Regions from separate parts of the Virgibacillus ainsalahensis genome, predicted to be linked through region 2. Evidence: a T-box and tRNA genes for the amino acid it is inferred to sense, from the RefSeq annotation. Region 2 holds a T-box; the other holds one or more tRNA genes.
What was found. A T-box is a leader RNA that pairs with one kind of tRNA and senses whether it is charged. The one in region 2 lies ahead of alaS (alanine--tRNA ligase), so its partner is inferred to be a tRNA-Ala.
Positions count from the first base shown of each region.

Region 1 (10,769 bases), 1.1 Mb from region 2:
AGTACCTGGCCCACCAATGAAACTGCTTGCACTGCCGTATGTAGCCGTCATTGTCATCGCTAGAACAAATCCGCCCAAACTTCTTTCACCTAAAAAATACTCCTCAAGGAACGAGCTGGTAGACCGGACTCGCCTGCTTGCCAGTATACCAATAGCAAACATAAGGACTAAGAACCCAATTAACGGAATAATCGCCTGCCAGTTCATTTATTTTCACCTTCATCAAAGGGTACTTCCACAAAGAATTTTTTTACAACAATTGTAACAAGCACAGCCATTACCACAAATCCAATCACACAACTATAAAAAAACCATGCTGGTAAACCAAAAATATATGCATATTCCCTAGGGTCCTTGCTTCCTAATCCATAGGCAAATCCATACCACCATATAAAATTGAAAATGACTAGCCCAACACCAATCAATGCTTCCCGGTTGGCTATTTTATATCGATAATCATTATTATTTTGCAGGTCATTCTTCAACTTTCTTCCCCCTTAAACGTCAAAAACTGCAATAGCTTATTTCTATTAATATAACGTAAGGAAAGGTCACTTGTAAATATTTGAATATTATAAAATATAAATCCGCGTGATTTAGATTAGAAAGTTTTGCAGAAGAAAAAGGATTCAGAGCATCTTTCCATCCCTGAATCCTTTCCTTTCCATTAAATTCCTTAATTTTTCAAGTCTACCTTCAACACTTTGTCCTTAACATCTACCATCTCAAAAGTCTTAGATGCTTCCCCATTTGTTACAACAAGCGTAACCTCTTTTTCTTTTAAAATATCAACCTGTTTTTTATTCAGCAATAATTTCCGCTGTTTCTTCTCATTGTAAATATCGATTACAACTTGAACTCCATGATCAAGTACTTCTAAATCCTTTGTATGAACCGTAGCTGTTCCGTTATTTTTCTTCGGCTCAACTTCTTTCACCGGTTGTTCTTCTCCCGGATTGCCAGGTTCTTCATTTGTTTCCGTGATTCTACCTTCTGATCCATAGTCGATTGGATTGTCCTCGGAAGTTTGAAGGTTTTCAACAAAATCTACTGTGGCATCAATATCTGCAGCTCCCATGAACGATTTTTTCCCTAAATCTTTAATCGGACCTTCGGATGTACCCATGTAATTATTTACTGTCAATGTATACACTTCTTCTTCTTCAATTGATGTACCATCCGGAAATGTAATATCTACAACTTCATTCAATTCTGGATTCCATGTGTAATGCAATCCGGCAACACTGTAGTCAGGGCCATAGATTGGTGACAGCTGATCATTGATAATCGGGTAGAGATCTGCCCCTGTTATTTCAAATGTCATCAAGGTATTTCCAAATGGCTGAATATTGTACAGGTCACCCCAGGTAACCTCACCCGCCAGCAGGTCATCTCTGATCCCGCCACCATTCATCATCGCGAAGTCACTATCCATTGACCAATTCATACCATCTGCAATCAGATTCCCCAGTCCATGATCACCTTCATTCGTATAATCGCCTGTAAGATCTGCTGCATTATAACCAATAACCTGGTTCATGATCGGGGCAATTAAATCTGAATAGTGATCCAAGATCACAGTAATATTCTCGTTTGGCGTATAATCGTTCTGGTTCACGAACACTACCTCTGCTTCTTTTTCAACAATATCGCCTGTCCGACGATCAATTTCCAGATCTATATCCGCAAATGCTTTTCCATACTCAGAAGCTTGAACAATCAGTTTATTGTCCACCACCGCATCAACCACCTGATGATTATGCGCTGCAAAAATCACATCCACTGCATCATTCACTTCGTTTGCCATATCCGCTGCAGCACCTGTTGCACGCTTACCTGACTGATCTGCTGGCATATGTGCCAACACAATAATCGCTTCAATCCCCCGTGCAGTTAATTCTTCCACCGCATCATTCACTGCTTCTGTTTCATCCGTAAATGCAATATCCTGAATTCCTTCAGGCATAACCATGTTGGCAGATTCTTGTGTATTAACACCGATAAATCCAATCTCAGCTCCATCAACTTCTTGTACATGGTATGGAGGCAAAATTGTTTCCCCACTGTCTTGATAAACACAGTTCGCACATAATAAAGGAAAGTTCATGCCGTCATAATCATCTGTACCCAAGCCTTCTGGGTGCTCACCACCATCTGTCATACGAAGCAGCTCATCTGTACCTTCATCGAATTCATGATTACCAACCGTACCAACATCAAATCCCATCTCTTCCATAATTTCTACTGTCGGCTCATCCTGTAAGAGACCGGATACTGGGGAACTGCCGCCAATCATATCCCCGGCATGAACCAGCAAGGTGTTTTGATTTTCCTGCTCACGTTCTTTCATTGCTGCAGCTGTATAATCCATACGGCCAAACATATCTTCTGTGCCATTCCCATCCGGATCAAGCATATATTCCTGATCAATTTTCCCATGCAGATCATTCAGGCTCAATAATTGGACTTCAAGAATATTCTCACCCGGATCTTCCTCATCACTGGCAGGAGTATAACCATAAGATTCGGCTTCTTCGCTGCTCGAGAAAAATATCCTTTTTTCTACGGGAACATCTCCCCACGCATTCGGATTAACATATTCCATTGTGTCAGAATTCCCAACATATCTTAAAAATCCTTTTTGGTCATCATTTGCACGAAAAGCAAAAGGAAGTTCCAATAGCGGGTTTTCCTGATCCCATATCCCTAATTCTAAATCCTTTGCTTCTTTCACTGCATTTTGATATTCAGGGTACGCATCTTCATCTATTGGCGCGAGAAAGTATGTTGATGCATAACCTTCTTCTACCATTGCCAGATTAATATTTAACCCGTCTTCTTTGCGAATGACTTCTGCTAAAATTCTCCCATAGTCATCGGTCGGCTCTTCACCTATTTTCAGGTAGATTTCATCACCAGGCTGAATTAATTCACTGATATAACCTGTTGCCAGATCACCATAATATTTCTGATTCTCATTGATTTCAGCCCGGTCGGGGTCATCATTATGGGCTGCATATGTCTCAGCTGTATCCATATTCAGAAAACGTACACGGGTTTCACCAAATACTGGTGTTTCTACACGGATCGTGTCTCCGTCCGTAATTCTTTCCACCGTTGTTTCATATAGTCCTGCTGCAGATGGCGGTTCCGGCTGCTCTTTTGCTACTTGGAGGTCAGCTTGTTCTGTAGGGATAAGCTGATAGCTGTCGTATTGGCTTACAATAGCTGTCACGTCATACCACATCTCTGATTCTACCTGCTCCATTTCAAGCGCATTCTCCATGACACGCAAGGTAGCTCCATTAAAATCAGCATCTACGACAGAAACATTGTACCCACCGCCTGCTGGACTTTCCGGGATATTATTAATAAAACCATTCACCTGTACCCGTTCACCTTCATAAGCTTCCGCAACTTCCGGGTCCTGAAGATCTTCTAATGTAATCTCCGGAGCTTCCGGCAAAGTTTGCCCGTTTTCTACTATTTCCACCGTTGATGGAATAACTTCTTTCAATCCGTTGTAGGTATCCAGTTCCCCAGTAACCTGAACCCTGTCACCTTTTGTGAGCTCAGGTAAATCTCCTTGTTCATATGCAAAAAGATTGATACCACCAGTTTCATCCTGTATGTATGTCGTAAACTGTGATCCGTTACTAATGGCCTCACTATCAGCGGTTACAATCCCTTCCACCGATACAGCGGTACCATCACTTAATTCACGGGCATCAACAATTGTATATGCTTCCCCCGGCTCGCCCGGTTCCTCTGGAGGATCTGTTGGATTAACACCATCCATTATATGGCTACCTAAATATGCAAAAGTATTACTGGTATACTCAACCCACTGTGTTTCATTGTAGCTTTGGGCAGGTGCAGTCACAGAAGAGTCCCTTACCAACGTTACATCTTTCGCATAATCTTGACCTTCACCAATCAACCCTAATACATCGATAAGTTCCTCATTCTTTTTTAAAGAAAATGCATCGTCTCCATTAAAATTAATAACTGCTGAATTCTCCGCGTCTACCTGATTTAAGATTTCTTCGTCAGCATTGCTGTGTGCAAGGACAAAAACGTCACCATGTGCGAGCATCCCAGACATTTCAAGAGTTTGACTGGCTTCACTCGCTCCATTGCTATATAATTCTACCTGATAATCAGATAAATCTACTGAATCTCCTGTCCCGTTATAAATCTCAATCGCTTTATTAAAGGAACTTCCTTCAATATACTCGGAAATAAATAAATCCTTTGCCACTACATCCTTGCTTTCTGCAGATACTGCCACAGAAAAAACAGTAGAAAAGTTCATAAAAACAAGTGTAAAAACCAACAACACATTAAGCATCTTCATCTTCGTTGACTTTTTCATTTGTACCCTCCCCATATTTTCATAAATTCTGTGTCCCTATCAAAACAGGACACACTATTAATATGGCACATTATAAGGAGACAAACAATTAAGTTTTTGTAAAGATTAGTAGATTCCTAAAATTAATTATAAAAACAGTTATTTGGACCTATACATCTCTTTTATATTCACGGGAAATGAATAAAAGCGAACCGAAAATGGTTCGCTTAACTTATGAATCGAATGATCAATGGAAATCTGTATCTCTCTCCCTGATATGATCTTACTGCAGCCATGATCGTAAAAATCAAACCCATGATGCCTAATACAATAAGTACAACAATACCAATTAGCAGAAGTATTAATACCGTGCCAATAATACCGTAAATCGTATAGGATAGAAAGAAATTAAAATATTCCTTACCATGATAATCAACAAATTCAGATTGATCACGTTTCAATAACCAAACAAGCAAAGGGCCTAAAATCGGCAGAGGAAAACTAAGCACATAAATCAACATGGAAAATAGACGTTCATCATCCGTCGGCACACAAATCCCTCCCTTCTATATTTACTTATATTATTTATAACCGATATATATGTGAATTGGTAGTAAAATTAAATAATATTCTGGTTTCACAGGGAAGAAGGAGACATAGAAAAGAGACAGTATGTATACAGAAATACACACAGCCTCTACATCCATACAGCACAAGCATATCACGCAAAGACAAGGATACCCTCATTTTATTCGTTTTCTGTGTTCTTCTCTATAAATCCACGTAGAAAGTTATGGATTTCGTTAAGTGTCGGCCGCTGACCAGCTTCTTGCTGAAGACAGCGGTCAATGGTCTCTGCAAAAAATTCATCCACATCCCGGTGTACCTGTACAGATTTCGCCGGTCGCTCAAGCTGTTCATACCTTCCATCTTCAAAAGATTGGAACGGGCGCTTGCCTGTAGCTGCAAAAAAGAGTACTGCACCAATTCCCCAAACATCCGTTGCTGTTGTTAGAATATCACCACATGCCTGCTCTGGAGCCATATACTGTTTTGTTCCAACTCCTTTTTGAACCTCCCCCACAGAAGTAGCAAGATTAAGGTCGATTACCTTTGCCAGTGGAGGTTGGGAAATGATATTGGATGGCTTCAAGTCAAGATGTAAAAGATTGTTCAAGTGAAGATAATGGATAACCGAGCACAACTGCATGCCAAGGTGTGCCAATTGTTGGAGCGGAAGAACTTTGCTTTGATTCGTAAGATTTCTAATTAAATAAGATAATGTTTCACCTGTCAGCGTCTCCTGAATTAATACAGGGGTTGAACTGGTGAACATCTCATATCCCCGTACCAAATTCGGGTGGGAAAGTTTAATTAAATAGTCTCCCTCTCTGATGATCCTCCTCCTTGCGACTTCATTTTCCAACAACTCGGGTTGAAGGGTTTTTGCAATACACCCACAGAGCCGCTCCTCATCCCAGACATAATAAACATCACAGTCCTTCCCACGCCGCATATGATGGATGACTGTATAACCAGGGATGAGAGATTCTCCTTTTTGAATAGGCTCTGTATTTGCTAAACCTTCAGCAATCTTTGTCCGATCAACTATCATGGCATTATCAACTCCTATTTTGTTAATAAACATTCATCGCTATTTTCATCTACACCCGGGGCGTCTCTAAAGGTGGGGACCATGGCTAGAGGTTTCTTTTCCCCTTGCTGTGCTTCATAGAGTTTTGCATATTCTCCACCCTGCGTGATTAACTCTTCATGTGTACCGCTTTCTATCACCTCTCCACCTTCAAGGTACAAGATTCGATCCGCAGCAGCAGCACTTCTTAAGTTGTGCGTAATTATAAGCGTAGCCCTATCCTTCATTAGCCGTTTCATTGGATCCATAACACGTCTCTCAGAGCTGCTATCGAGCCCTTCTGTCGGTTCATCAAGAACCAGGACTGGCGCATTTCGTATCAGGGCTCTCGCAATGGCCACCCGCTGCTGCTGACCGCCGGATAGATTTCTCCCCTTTTGACCGACTGGTGTGTTGTAGCCATCTTGCATGGCCTGAATAAATTCATGGGCGTCGGCAGATTTGGCTGCATCAACAATCTCCTCATGAGTTGCCCCCGGCTTTCCATATGCGATATTCTCCTTTACCGTCCCATCAAAAATGAGCGATTCCTGAAAAAGCACAGCCACATTCTCTCTTAGTGAATCAAGTTTTAAACCTTTTAGCACATTTCCATCCAGAAGAATTTTGCCGCTTGTCGGGTCATAGAAGCGCATGAGCAATTTTACAATGGTGGACTTTCCTACTCCGCTCGCACCCACAAGTGCGACTGATTCACCGGGATCTATAGTCAGGGAAACATTGGAAAGAATTTTTTTCGATTTGCCGGGATAAAAAAAGGAAACGTTATCGAATGTAACGCGACCTACAGTATTGTCCAGTGCATAGGGAGATTCTTTTACCACTGGTTTTTCTTCCATAAATTCGATCACTCTTTCTGCACTTGCTGAGGCGGAATAGATTGTATTTAACAATCTGCTTAATTTGCGTACAGGGCTGTATAACTTGCTTAGAAGTGTTATAAAGGCGATAAGTGCACCCAGTGTGATTTCATTATTGAGGAGAAGCCAGGCGCCAACAACCATTACAACAAGCGTTCCCACCATTTCGATGAGACTTATTACCGGCGTAAATGCTGCTTTCAAACGTACTTTCAACATTTTGGCCTTAAAGCTACGCTGATTCTGCAAATCAAACCGCTCACCCTCTGTCCCCTGTCGGTTATATGCCTGTATTAATGCCATATTAGAAAAGCTTTCCTCAGATACGGCATTAATCGCTCCCTCTCTACGTGTACGTTCACGAGATGCCAACTTAATTCGTTGCGAGAAAAACCTGGTTACCACGTAGAACAGTGGAACAACAATTAAAGAAACCAAAGCTAATTTCCACTGCATGAAAAAAAGCATTCCAACAAAAACAATGAGTTGGCATATATAAGAAAGGGCTGAGGTAGCACCACTGATAACCAGGCGTTCAATAGAAGCAATATCACCGGAAATTCTTGAGATAATATCCCCTAGTTTACGTCCCTCGAAAAAACTTAGCGATAATCCCTGTAAATGTTCAAATAGACTTTTTCTTAAAGAGAGAACAAAATTTTCTCCTACCCAGTTGGATAGATAGGTTCCACTAAAAAAGAGCATGCCGCGGAGGAATGTTATTCCCAGATATGCGCAGACAATCCAATAAAGAGGACGAAGATCTTCACTTACCAGCACATGGTCGATAAATACTTGCAACAGCCAGACTGTTGCTGACTGAGCTATTGGTTGAAGGGCAATTAACAACAGACTTAACAAAATCCAAAAACGAAAGGAGCGGGCATATGGCCAAAACCTGAGGAATATCTCTTTCACCGGAACCGGGGGAGACTCAGCAATAAGATTATCATCAGCATTTTCTATCCTCCATAGGCTTTTAAAGCCTTGAAGAAATGGATGCTGCTTTTCCTTTTTCATTCGCCGTTTTCTGTTTTCCATCCATCTCACTCCTGAATAAAGCTGCGGCTCCCATTCGAAAGGAGCCGCTCGTCATTCCTGATTTGTACTTGTAAAGATTAAGAGTTACTGTTGCTGTAGCTGTTGCTATAGCTATAACTATTGCTTTCGCTCTCTTGGCTATAGCTCATGCTTGAAACATCTGTAGAAGCAGCCGGTGTTGCCACATCGAAATAAGTCATTTTTTATACCTCCTTTCAACTTACTTACAGTATCCACCATGCAGGTTAAAAACCAATTAACAGAACATTAGAAAACTATTAGAATAGCGTTAAGATTAAATAAGATTTATGTCAATTCGATGACTACTGAAATGAGAGTGCAAGTTTTACACTGTATTTAATTATCTTTGAAAGCGAAAATGTTTAAACAAACAGTATAAATTGATTCATTTCAACAAAATAATTGAAAAAATTGTAGTAAACGTATATAATATAATTTGTGCTTAAATAATAAGCCTTCGGGGCATTAGCTCAGCTGGGAGAGCGCTTCGCTGGCAGCGAAGAGGTCATCGGTTCGAGCCCGATATGCTCCATCTACTTAAAAACGCTTGCCCCTCAAGGGGATGGGCGTTTTTTGTTTATTAGAAAACTTGACTTTTATCGCGATAAATTCTTACTCAACTATATCCATGAAGATAGTTGCTATCTTGACTGCCAAAAAGTAAAAGAACTTCGTCCAGTGACGAAGTTCTTTTACTAACACCATTATTATTGCTTAACTTTCCGGTTCTCTCTAATAACTGGCATCGTTCCTGTTTCAATACCAAGTTCATGCAACCACCTGCGGTAAGCTATTGTTAATGCATCGCTCTTCAGATGCATTTCCATCTGTAAATCTAAAGGAAGCAGTTCAGGCTTTTGGCTTTCAACAATATCCAGATCCTGACTGAAAATCAAATCCTGGAATTCAACAAAAGAGTCATCCGATTTATCGAGGTCATAGTTTCTTGTAAGCAGCATAAATGCTTTCGATTTCTCTCCCTCTTCTTGAAGTACAGCTGTAAGTATTGTGAATTCCTCATCCGATCCTTCTGTCGTTTTTGTAAAACGGGCAGTGGTCGGGTTTAAAATTTGATACACATAATCAGCATAGCCACCTTTTGACCGGCCATCCGGATTTGGCTGGTAAACGGGTATTTTGCTTGTTATGTAACGATTATCAATAAAATTCACATCATAATCGACAACTTCAGCATGATCCTCATCACCTAACATCCCTTCATGCACAAACATCAAATGGGATACATCAAGAAAGTTTTCTATAATCCTTGGGGCATTCGCTTTTACATCGTATGGACCACAGATTACCGTCCGATAGCCTTCTTTTTCATTTTCCGGGTATTGGATTAGAGGCGCAGGCGCTTCACTCAAATTAACCCAGATTAATCCCAAATACTCTTCACAATGATAAACAGTTGCTCTGGCTTTTCTCGGAATTGGTCTATCACATGGAAGTGCAGGTATGTTGACACAGATACCTTCTGAATCATATTCCCATGCATGGTAGGCACAAACTAAATTCCCGTTCTTCACCTTCCCTAAAGAAAGAGCAGCTCCACGGTGAACACACAAGTCTTTAAACGCGTGTACTCCTTTATCATTTCGGAAAATAACCACTCGTTCGCCTAATACCTGTACTTGCTCTGGATCATCCTTGAGTTCATCGGCTTTAAAAACCGGGTGCCATTCATTATATAATCGATCTTGTTGCATGATTAAATCTCCCTTTACCAATAAATTTAATGTTCAAATCTGTGCACTAATGGTTTTGTTTTATTTAATTACTCTGGCAGCAGCATATTAAGAATTACTGCAGCTAAAGCTCCAACCGCTAATCCTGAAGAAAAAATATAATTTAATATATTTGGCATTTCATTTAATACTTCAGCTGGCAAAAACACAGTAAATAGTGTCAGCATAATCGGCAAGCCAACCAGAAGCATATTCCGTTCTGTAAACTGTATATCTTTTACTACTCGAAAACCGTTCATCATAATGACGACACATACAATCGCAAATACACTGCTGATGACTGCTGCAGGAATACTGGCAATGATATTCATTAATTTTGGCATCATGCCAAGGGCAATTAAAATTATCCCGCCGGCAATCACCGGGTTACGGCTTTTCACACCAGTTATTGCTACAACTCCAGCATTTGATGAATAGCCTGTAACCGGGGTTCCACCAAAGAGGGATCCAGCAAAACATCCTAAACCTTCCCCTGCAGCCCCACCATTTAACCGGTTTGTATCAAGCTTTTCATCTGTTACATTACTAACTGTAAACCAGGTGCCTGTTGTTTCAATCATAATAATAAAATAAATTATAACCATTGTAATGATTGCCTCTAGTTCAAAGACAGGTGTCCCAAATGCAAAAATACTCGGTAAAGCAAACCACCCAGCTTCAGCTACTGCAGAAAAATCAACCATCCCGAAAAAAGATGCCATAACTGTGCCAATCACTAAAGATAGAATGACAGAAGTCAGTTTAATAAATTTGAGATTGGTAAATTTTTCACCGAAATACATACATAGCACTAGTACAGACGCGGTTACAGACGCTACAGCAATATTACTGCCAAAACTTCCCGGTGCAGTATAAATAGAACTGATTGCACTCGGCATCAGTGCAACACCTACAACGATGATGACTGTACCCGCAACAAGTTTTGGAATAAATTTACCTACAACTTTACTGAATAACTTCAATGGATAACCTAATACAGCAATCAGCAAAGCACCCGGCATCAGGCTGCCAACCATAGCTCCAAGCCCTGACGTTGTACCAATTGCCGCTAAAGCACTAAGCGGAACAAAGGATGGACCCTGCATCAC
Region 1 is NZ_AP043943.1:3,142,617-3,153,385, forward strand. Features, by position in the region: gene panF (sodium/pantothenate symporter) at 1-207, opposite strand, end outside; gene ACZ427_RS15510 (YhdT family protein) at 204-485, opposite strand; gene ACZ427_RS15515 (5'-nucleotidase C-terminal domain-containing protein) at 677-4,375, opposite strand; gene ACZ427_RS15520 (DUF4870 domain-containing protein) at 4,582-4,905, opposite strand; gene ACZ427_RS15525 (serine/threonine-protein kinase) at 5,103-5,969, opposite strand; gene ACZ427_RS15530 (ABC transporter ATP-binding protein) at 5,984-7,909, opposite strand; gene ACZ427_RS15535 (hypothetical protein) at 7,987-8,109, opposite strand; tRNA gene ACZ427_RS15540 (tRNA-Ala) at 8,390-8,462, shown strand; gene ACZ427_RS15545 (aromatic ring-hydroxylating dioxygenase subunit alpha) at 8,638-9,642, opposite strand; gene ACZ427_RS15550 (nucleobase:cation symporter-2 family protein) at 9,711-10,769, opposite strand, start outside.
Region 1: it has a tRNA-Ala gene. The T-box ahead of alaS (alanine--tRNA ligase) is inferred to sense a tRNA for this amino acid. The anticodon was not compared.

Region 2 (10,769 bases):
GTAAATGAAGATTTCAACTAAAGGAAAGTATGGACTAACCATTATGATAGAATTAGCAAAAAAAAGTGGAGAGGGTCCGACCTCCCTTAAATCAATTGCGCGTGACAACAATCTGTCCGAACATTATTTGGAACAGCTAGCGTCGCCACTTAGAAATGCGGGATTAATAAAAAGCATTCGCGGGGCATATGGCGGATATATTCTGGCCAAAAAACCCAATGAAATTACTGCTGGTGACATTATTCGTGTACTTGAGGGTCCTATTACGCCGGTTGAAGGAATTGAAGATGAAGAACCGGCAAAGCAGGCATTGTGGGGACGAGTGCGTGATGCTGTAAAAGATGTGCTTGACACGACTACTTTAGATGATTTAAGCCATCATAATGATGATGAACCACAGAAAGCATATATGTTTTACATTTAACTGATTGTTTTAAATAGGAAGGAAAGGTACGTATGGAACAAATTTATATGGATCATGCAGCAACGACTCCGATGGACAGAGAAGTTATTGATGCCATGTATCCTGTATATCAAGAAGTGTTTGGAAATCCGTCCAGTGTCCATTCCTTCGGCCGAAAAGCGAGACAGCTGCTGGATGAAGCAAGACATGTAATGGCACGTAGTATTCATGCGAATGAAAAAGAGATTATTTTCACAAGTGGTGGAACGGAATCGGATAATCTTGCACTTATCGGGACCGCGATGGGCAACCGTGCGAAAGGAAATCATATAATTATCACAGCCCAAGAACATCATGCAACACTTCATACAGCGGAAAATCTTGAGAAGCAAGGGTTTAATGTTACGTATTTACCAGTATATGAAGATGGGAAAATTTCATTGGATGATCTGAAAAAAGAATTGAAAGATGAGACGATATTGGTATCTGTTATGTATGTGAATAATGAGACCGGCGTGATTCAACCAATTGAAGAGGCTGGGAAGCTTTTAAAAGATCATCAAGCATATTTCCATACAGACGCAGTTCAGGCATTTGGACTGCTGGATATAGATGTTAAGGAAATAGGTATTGACATGCTGACAGTGTCATCCCATAAAATAAATGGACCAAAAGGTATTGGATTCTTATATGTTTCGGAGGATGTGAAAATAAATCCACTCCAGTTCGGTGGAGAACAAGAAAGGAAGCGCCGTGCCGGAACGGAAAATGTAGTTGGCGCTGTTGGTTTCAAAAAGGCTGTTGAACTGATGATAAAACATAAAGAAGAACGAATAAAGCTTTATCAAAGCTATAAAGACCATTTTTTAAAAGAGCTTGGAGAAAATGATGTGAAATTCGAGGTAAACGGAGATTATGACGCATCGATTGCTTCGATTGTAAATCTGAGTTTTCCGGGGATGAATGTTGAAACACTGCTAACCAATTTTGATCTTGATGGTATTGCAGCCTCCAGTGGTAGTGCCTGTACGGCAGGGTCTGTAGAGCCATCGCATGTATTGTCTGCTATGTTTGGCAAAAATAATGAATGTACAACGAACTCGATTCGTTTTAGTTTTGGAATTTATAATACGATGGAAAATATAACGGAAGCAGCCAGGCGGGTTGCAAAAGTTGTAAAACGATTAACGTAAAAAGGGAAAGTGAATAAAATGAAAAACAATGAAGATATACGCGTAGTAGTTGGAATGAGCGGTGGAGTGGATTCATCCGTTGCAGCTCTACTCCTGAAAGAACAAGGTTATGACGTTGTAGGTATTTTTATGAAAAACTGGGATGATACCGATGAGTTTGGTGTGTGTACAGCTACAGAGGACTTTGATGATGTTGTCCGCGTATGTAACCAACTGGATATCCCATACTATGCTGTTAACTTTGAAAAACAATATTGGGACAAAGTATTTACTTACTTCCTGGATGAATATAAGGCAGGGAGGACACCAAACCCGGATGTCATGTGTAATAAGGAAATAAAATTCAAAGCATTTTTAGACCATGCCATGTCATTGGGAGCAGATTATTTGGCAACGGGACATTATGCACAAGTACAAGAAACTGACGGACGTTATGAAATGCTTCGTGGTGTGGATGATAACAAAGATCAGACCTATTTTCTTAATCAACTGTCTGAAGATGTATTGGCAAAAGTAATGTTCCCATTAGGACATATGCCAAAATCCAAAGTAAGGGAAATTGCCAAAGAACATGAGCTGGCAACAGCCGCAAAAAAAGACAGTACAGGAATCTGTTTTATTGGAGAAAGAAATTTCAAAGATTTTCTGAGCGAATATTTGCCGGCACAGCCAGGTGAAATGACGACATTAGATGGTGTTGTTAAAGGGCGTCATGATGGGTTGATGTATTATACACTTGGGCAGCGTCAGGGGCTTGGAATTGGCGGAGCTGGAGATCCATGGTTTGTAGTAGGGAAAAACTTGAAAGATAATCTGTTATATGTCGAACAGGGGTACAGTAATGAGAAATTATATTCTGACGGTTTGATTGCAACAGATTTGAACTGGATAAATTCTGATGTTATCAATGAAAAATTCACCTGTACGGCGAAATTCCGTTACCGCCAAAAAGACAGTAAAGTAACGGTTAATCTTTTGGATGATGGAAAAGTGCATGTGGAATTTGCCGAGAGCGAACGGGCAATTACACCTGGTCAGGCAGTTGTTTTTTATAATGGCGAGGTATGCCTGGGCGGTGGGACCATTGATGAAATAATTAAGAATAATCATGCACTGGACTATGTCGGATAAGTAAGGAGTTTTCTCATGGATAAAAATACACAGGCTATAAATTATATGAAAGAAAATAAATTCGAAGATGCAGCAAAACTTTTTAATGAAATTATTGAAGAAAACCCGACGGATCCAGTTGGATATGTAAACTTTGGTAATCTGCTTTTACATGTAAATGACCCTGAACATGCACAGCGTTTTTTTGAAAGGGCTGTTGATCTGGATGAAAAAACCGCCACAGCCTATTACGGGTTAGGTAACCTATACTTTGAACAATCAAATTTTTCAAAGGCAAAAGTGAATTTTCAGAAAGCGATTGATCTAGGTCTTGATGAAAGTGATGTATATTTCATGTTGGGCATGAGTTTTCAGCAGGATGAGCAGCATAAACTTGCCCAACCCTATCTTTTAAGAGCCAGCGAGTTGGCACCGGAAGATGGAGAAATTCTATTTCAATATGGACTTTCACTTGCACAGAGTGATTATATTACTGATGCAGCGAATGTTTTTAAAGCGGTATTGGAAAGAAATGCAGATCATAGTGATGCTCATTATAATCTTGGAGTCATCGCACTCTTTAATGATGACGCAATGCTGGCTTTAAATCATTTTGATGAAGCACTTCGTATCCAGCCGGATCATGTGCTTGCAACAAATGGGAAGAAAAATACAGAAGACATAATGAATGAAAAGTAGGATAGCGAGGTTGTTTTTTGATGGGAATGGATAAACAATCCAATGAAGAAAAAGGATATATTAAAGGCGAACTTCTGTATACCATTTTTCACAATGAAAATGAACATTTTTCAATTGTGAAAATAAAAGTGCAGGCAACAAATGAAGATTATAAAGAAAAAGAAATTGTTGCCAAAGGATATTTTTCCAACCTTCAGGAACAAACCACCTACTGTTTTTATGGTGAATTTGAGAGACATTTCAAATTCGGCCTGCATTATAAAGTGAATTCCTATCAAACTTATATTCCTGATACGAGAGATGGACTTATCGCATATTTATCGAGTGATTTATTCTATGGTGTCGGTGAGAAAACAGCAACTAAAATTGTAGAACAACTTGGTGAGCATGCCATCTCGAAAATCCTAAGGGATCCTGAGGAATTGGCAGAAGTACCGGGAATAAAGAAAGAAACCAGGGAGCTGATGATTGGAAAACTCCGGGAAAATCAGGGGTTTGAACACATTGTCATCTATTTATCCAAGTACGGTATTGGTTTGAAAATGGCTCAAAAAATATATCAGGAATACAAAGAGGAAGCAATTGACATTTTAGAGGAAGATCCATACCGGTATGTTTTTGATATAGAAGGCTTTGGCTTTCAGACTGCAGACGAAATAGCACGGCTTAACGGCTTGTCCTTAACACACCCTAATCGTATTGGTGCTGGGTGTATTTATGTTTTGCAAAGGAGCATACAGGAAGGACATGTTTATCTGCCATTGGAAGACTGTGTCCATCAGATGTTGAACCTTTTATCCAGCAACAACTTGACAGGGGAAATCATTTCTGAAAGATTGAATGAATTAAATACGAATAAAACAATTATTATCCAGAATGGGAATATTTATTTACCCTCATTATATTATGCAGAGGATGGCTTTGCTTCCAATTTAAAAAGACTGATCAATAATCCCATTGAAGACCAGACGACCTTGGCAGAATTAATGAAAATCACTGGCGACATCGAGGAAGCGGAGGTGTTAAGTTATGGAAAAGAGCAGTTTACTGCCATAAATCAGGCACTTCATTCCAAGGTTATGATTTTAACTGGTGGTCCAGGCACAGGAAAAACAACGGTCGTCAAGGGTATCATTAATGCATATGCTGCAATTCATAATATGGAGCTTGACCCACAAGCGTATGATGATAAATCAGAATATCCGTTTGTTTTAACTGCACCTACCGGAAGAGCTGCGAAACGATTAAACGAGTCTACCGGCCTGTCTGCCGTCACCATCCATCGTTTATTGGGATGGGATGGGAAGAGTGGGTTTGAAAAAAACCAAAATGAGCAATTGACTGGTAAGTATTTAATCGTTGATGAGTTTTCCATGGTAGATATCTGGCTTGCCAATCACTTGTTCAAAGCAATACCGGATGACATGCAGGTCCTTCTGGTAGGGGATGAGGATCAGCTTCCTTCTGTTGGACCTGGTCAAGTTTTATCTGATTTACTAAGCAGTGAATTACTTCCATATGTGAGTCTTAACGAAGTATATCGCCAGAAACAAGGTTCAAAGATTATTCAACTCGCCCATGAAATAAAAAATAACGCAGCTACTGAATTACAAAATGATAGAGATTTCAGTTTTATTAGGTGCTTTGAAAATCAAATGCTTGATGTAATAATGGAAATTTTCACTAGAGCAAAAGACAAAGGGATTGATCTGAAAGATATGCAAGTCCTTGCCCCGATGTATCGCTCACAAGCAGGGATTACAATGATAAATAAAGAATTACAGCAGTTAATTAATCCTAAAACACCAAGAAAACGGGAGGTAAGGACAAAGGATGCTGTATTTCGTGTCGGGGATAAAGTGCTTCAGCTTGTCAACCAGCCGGAAAATGGAGTTTATAATGGGGATATTGGAGAAGTTGTGGCCATTTTTGAAGAAGATGAGAATAAAGAGAATGTAGAGCAGCTGGTTATCCTTTTTGAGGATAAAGAAGTGGTTTATGAACGCAAGGACTATGTCAATATCATGCATGCATATTGCATTTCCATTCATAAATCACAAGGCAGTGAATTTCCGATTGTTATTCTTCCTGTTGTTTCGGCATATAACCGAATGCTCAGAAAAAACCTGTTATATACTGCCATTACAAGAAGCAAGCAATCTTTGATTATTTGTGGACAGGAGCAGGCATTTTTACGGGGTATTCGAACAATGGATACAAATAAAAGGTACACTACATTAAAAGAACAATTAAAGGAAAGAATCCAAAACAATCCGGTGGTCCCTGGAGCGGGAAACGATGAAGAAGAAATAACACCATATGATTTCATGTAAAAATGTATAATTTATCTCTTATCGGGCAAGCATAGCATAATAATTTACTTTTTTGAGGTGTTATACGGATGATTATGCGATGCCCGAATTGCAACGGAAAGGATTTAGGAAAAATTGGTACACAGCAGTATTATTGCTGGACATGTTTCATTGAAATGTCTGTCGTCAATAATCAATTAGCTGTACATCAAGTGGAAGTGGATGGGTCATTAAGCTCTCTTGATGATTTGTTTTCAGATGAGGAGAGAAAAATACAATGGTAATCCTTAGCTGCCTAAGCAGGGTAATATTGTGTGCTAAGGAGAGATGGGATGTTTCGAAATAAAAAAGCGCTAAGTTTACTTTACTGGATTATCATTGGTATTCTTGTATTTCTATTCATCTATTTACTCTACAAGCTTTTTCCGTTGTATGGGTCTATTTTTTCCTTTCTTTTAAAACTGCTCTCTCCTTTTCTCGTTTCCTGTTTGATCGCGTATCTGATATATCCCGTCGTCAGCAAATTGCACAAGCTTAATATACCTCGAAGTTTTGCCATTCTTTTTATTTATATTGCATTCTTTGGTGGATCTGCTTATCTGATTTACCGTGTATATCCTGCGGTAGTACATCAGCTCCATGATTTAAATGAGCAGTTGCCGGTTTTTATCAACATGTATGAAGGTTTGATTTATCAATTATACGAATATACGTCTTTTCTTCCTGAAATGGTTCATGACAAAATGGATCAGCTTGTTACACGAATTGAATCAGGTTTGGGGAACATTTTGGAGAATTTGATTGGTGGATTTGCTCGAATTTTTGATATGATTATATTTCTTACTGTCATTCCTGTATTGGTGTTTTACTTTATTAAGGACTATCAAAAGATTAAAGGTTACCTAAAACATTTCATTCCTGCTAGATATCGGAAACAGACAAGTAAGATGATTTATGCAATTGATGAGAGTTTAGGGAAGTATATTCGCGGACAACTGCTTGTCTGTTTATTTGTGGGGCTCGCCTCGTGGATTGTTTTTCAAGTATTAAATATAAAATACGCATTACTGCTGGCGATTATTATGGGAGTAACAAATATCATTCCTTATTTTGGGCCAATTATCGGGGCGTTACCAGCCGTGGCAATTACGTTTACCATGCCTGGACATCAGGTGATCTTTGTTATATTAGCCATATTTGCGATTCAGGTTATTGAGGGGAATTTATTAGCTCCATATATTGTAGGAAAAAGTATTAATATACATCCAGTTGCGATCATATTCGCACTATTGCTCGGTGGCCAATTATTTGGCGTTGTAGGATTGATTGTCGCTGTGCCATTGCTTACCATTATGAGAGTTATACTAAATCATATGAGAGTATATAAAAGTTATAATTGACATTGGACTTAAAGTTTTTTATAATATCGCTAAATAGCTATAGTCGAAAAAGCGCCGAAGGTTATAAGTACATGAGAAACGATTTTCAAGAGAGGGATTTCCAATCGGCTGAGAGAAATCCTAAATGCAGTTTCATGGAAAGCTAAACTGGAGTACGGTTAATACCCGTCGGTTTCATACCGTTACCATGGATAAGTGGTGAATGATTTTTTATTATTCATAAATAGGGTGGTACCGCGATACAATCTCGTCCCTGCATATGCAGAGATGGGATTTTTTATTTGGTCAGGAAACGTATATGTTAGGCTTAGGAATTGAAGGAGGACAATTAAATGAAACGGCTAACATCAGCAGAAGTAAGACAAATGTTTATTGATTTTTTTAAGGAAAAAGGACATCGTGTGGAACCAAGTGCATCACTCGTTCCTAAAGATGACCCCACTCTTCTGTGGATAAACAGTGGGGTAGCAACATTAAAAAAATATTTTGATGGTCGTGTTATTCCCGATAATCCAAGAATTGTCAATGTACAAAAATCAATCAGGACGAACGATATTGAAAACGTGGGCTTTACAGCAAGACATCATACTTTTTTTGAAATGCTCGGGAATTTTTCAATCGGTGAATATTTTAAAGAAGAAGCCATTGAATGGGCCTGGGAGTTTTTAACGAGTGATAAATGGATCGGCTTTGACGAAACTCTATTATCTGTAACCGTACACCCGGAGGATGATGAAGCTTACAACATTTGGTTAAACGATATGAAAATTCCCAAGGAACGTATCATCCGTCTGGAAGAAAATTTCTGGGATATAGGAGAAGGCCCAAGTGGACCAAACACAGAAATATTCTATGACCGTGGTGAAAAATATGGTGACGATCCAAGTGATCCTGAACTGTATCCGGGTGGAGAAAATGAACGTTATCTTGAAATCTGGAATTTAGTATTTTCCCAGTTCAACCATAATCCGGATGATACGTACACACCTCTTCCAAAGAAGAATATTGATACAGGTATGGGGCTTGAACGGATTGTATCTGTGATTCAGGATGTCCCAACAAATTTTGAAACAGATCTTTTTATGCCAATTATCCGTAAGACCGAAGCACTTGCAACAGAGCAATATGGCAAGAACAAAGAAATTGATACTGCATTTAAAGTAATTGCAGACCATATACGTACGGTTAGTTTTGCGGTAGGTGATGGTGCAGTCCCTTCTAATGAAGGAAGAGGGTATGTATTAAGAAGACTACTACGCAGAGCTGTTCGTTTTGCAAAGGAAATTGGCATAAACAAACCGTTTATGTATGAATTGGTTCAAACAGTGGGGGAAATTATGAAAGACTTCTATCCAGAAGTGCTTAAACAAGCGGACTTTATAGAAGCGATTGTAAAAGGGGAAGAAGAACGTTTCCATGAAACGCTAAATGATGGCTTGGAGATATTGACTTCCATCATGGAAAAAGAAAAAAAGAAAGGTAATAATGTCTTTCCAGGTGTAGAAGTTTTTCGCTTATATGATACCTATGGATTTCCTAAAGAACTGACGGAAGAATATGTGGATGCGCAGGGTTTTACCATTGATGAAGAAGGATTTCATCAGGAAATGGAAAAACAGCGTGAACGTGCTAGAAATGCCAGGCAGAAGGTTGATTCCATGCAAGTACAGGACGGGGTGTTAGGTGACATCGAAGTAGAAAGTGAATTTGCAGGTTATGAAATGTTGGAAACAGAAACTGCAATTGGTGCACTCATTGATGGCAAACAAGTGGTGGAAGCAGCTGATACAGACAGTGAGGTATTCTTATTCTTGAAGGAAACACCATTCTATGCAGAAAGTGGTGGACAGGTAGCGGACCAGGGTTGGATTTATACAGATAACGCATCTGCATATGTAGAAGACGTGCAAAAATCTCCGAAGGGGCAGCATATTCATAAAGTTTCTGTAAAGGATGGAGTTTTTCACACAGGAGATCAGGTGAAAGCGATTGTCGATAGCAGGTTCCGTACGACGGTTATCAAAAATCACACAGCTACCCATTTGCTTCATCAGGCACTGAAGGATACACTTGGCGATCATGTCAATCAGGCAGGGTCACTTGTAATGCCGGATCGCCTGCGTTTTGATTTTTCACATTTCAGTGCAGTTTCAAAAGATGAGCTGGAAAGAATTGAACAAATTGTAAATGAAAAAGTCTGGAACTCCATTTCACTGGTTATAAACCATAAAAAAATAGAAGAAGCAAAAGAAATGGGGGCGATGGCGTTATTCGGTGAGAAATATGGAGATATCGTCCGCGTGGTACAGATAGGTGATTACAGTATTGAACTTTGCGGGGGATGCCATGTTGGGAATACTTCAGAAATAGGTTTATTTAAGATTGTTTCTGAAGGAGGTATAGGAGCCGGAACAAGAAGAATTGAAGCCGTTACAAGTAAAGACGCCTATGAATTTTTAAATAATAAATTTGATTTGCTGCAGAGATCGGCACAATTAGTCAAGACACATGAAGAGAAGCTTCCAGAACGGATTGATAGCCTGTTTCAGGAAATAAAAGCCTTAGAAAAAGAAAATGAATCATTAAGAGCTAAAATGTCTAACCTGGAAGCTGCATCCATATTGGATAGAGCTGAATCAATAAATGATGTACAGTTGTTAGCGCAAAAGGTCAATGTCAAAGATATGAACCAGTTAAGAAATATGGTGGATGAATTAAAACAAAAGCTTGATTCGGGTATAATATTGTTAGCAGCTGAAAATAATCAAAAAGTACAACTGGCAGCGGGAGTTTCCAAAGATTTGATTGAACGGGGACTTCATGCAGGTAATTTGATTAAGCAGGCAGCTTCAGTTTGTGGCGGCGGTGGGGGCGGACGTCCCGATATGGCCCAGGCTGGGGGAAAAAACCCAGAAAAAATAGAAGAGGCACTGCAATTCGCTAAGCAATATGTAACAGAAAATGTGAAATAAATTCAAAGTTCATCACATGTTGGATGAAAAAGATATAATAAACTGCGGAAACATGTTAGAATAAGTTAAAAAGGTAACCCAACATTTCCAGTAAAAAAACGCTGCCATTTGCTAATTCTAATTAGGTAAATGACAAGTTATTCTAAGAACGAGGTGTCACTATGAGCTCTATTGATAAAACGATGAAATTCAATTTTTCAGAGGAACCATTTGATCAGGATATTAAAGAGATCCTCTTTACTGTTCATGAAGCATTGCAGGAGAAAGGATATAATCCAATTAATCAAATCGTGGGTTATTTGTTATCTGGTGATCCTGCCTATATCCCAAGGCATAAGGATGCTCGCAATTTAATCCGTAAAATTGAACGTGATGAAGTCATTGAAGAATTGGTGAAATTTTATTTAGACCAGCATAAGGAAAACAGATGAAAATCATTGGAATGGATGTTGGTTCGAAAACGATAGGCGTTGCGGTTAGTGACGCTCTTGGCTGGACGGCTCAAGGGTTAACAACAATCAAGTGGAATGAAAATGAACTTAATTCTGCAGATGAAGAACTAAAAAAAATAATAGTTGAGCATGAGATAGGGAAGGCTATTATTGGATTACCGAAAAATATGAATGGCACGATAGGGGAACGCGGGGAAGCTTCGCAAAGATTTGCAAAGCATATTGAAG
Region 2 is NZ_AP043943.1:2,040,887-2,051,655, reverse strand. Features, by position in the region: gene cymR (cysteine metabolism transcriptional regulator CymR) at 5-424, shown strand; gene ACZ427_RS10015 (cysteine desulfurase family protein) at 457-1,596, shown strand; gene mnmA (tRNA 2-thiouridine(34) synthase MnmA) at 1,615-2,727, shown strand; gene ACZ427_RS10005 (tetratricopeptide repeat protein) at 2,743-3,405, shown strand; gene recD2 (SF1B family DNA helicase RecD2) at 3,426-5,738, shown strand; gene ACZ427_RS09995 (hypothetical protein) at 5,813-6,001, shown strand; gene ACZ427_RS09990 (AI-2E family transporter) at 6,050-7,117, shown strand; T-box leader at 7,163-7,375, shown strand; gene alaS (alanine--tRNA ligase) at 7,450-10,089, shown strand; gene ACZ427_RS09980 (IreB family regulatory phosphoprotein) at 10,251-10,520, shown strand; gene ruvX (Holliday junction resolvase RuvX) at 10,517-10,769, shown strand, end outside.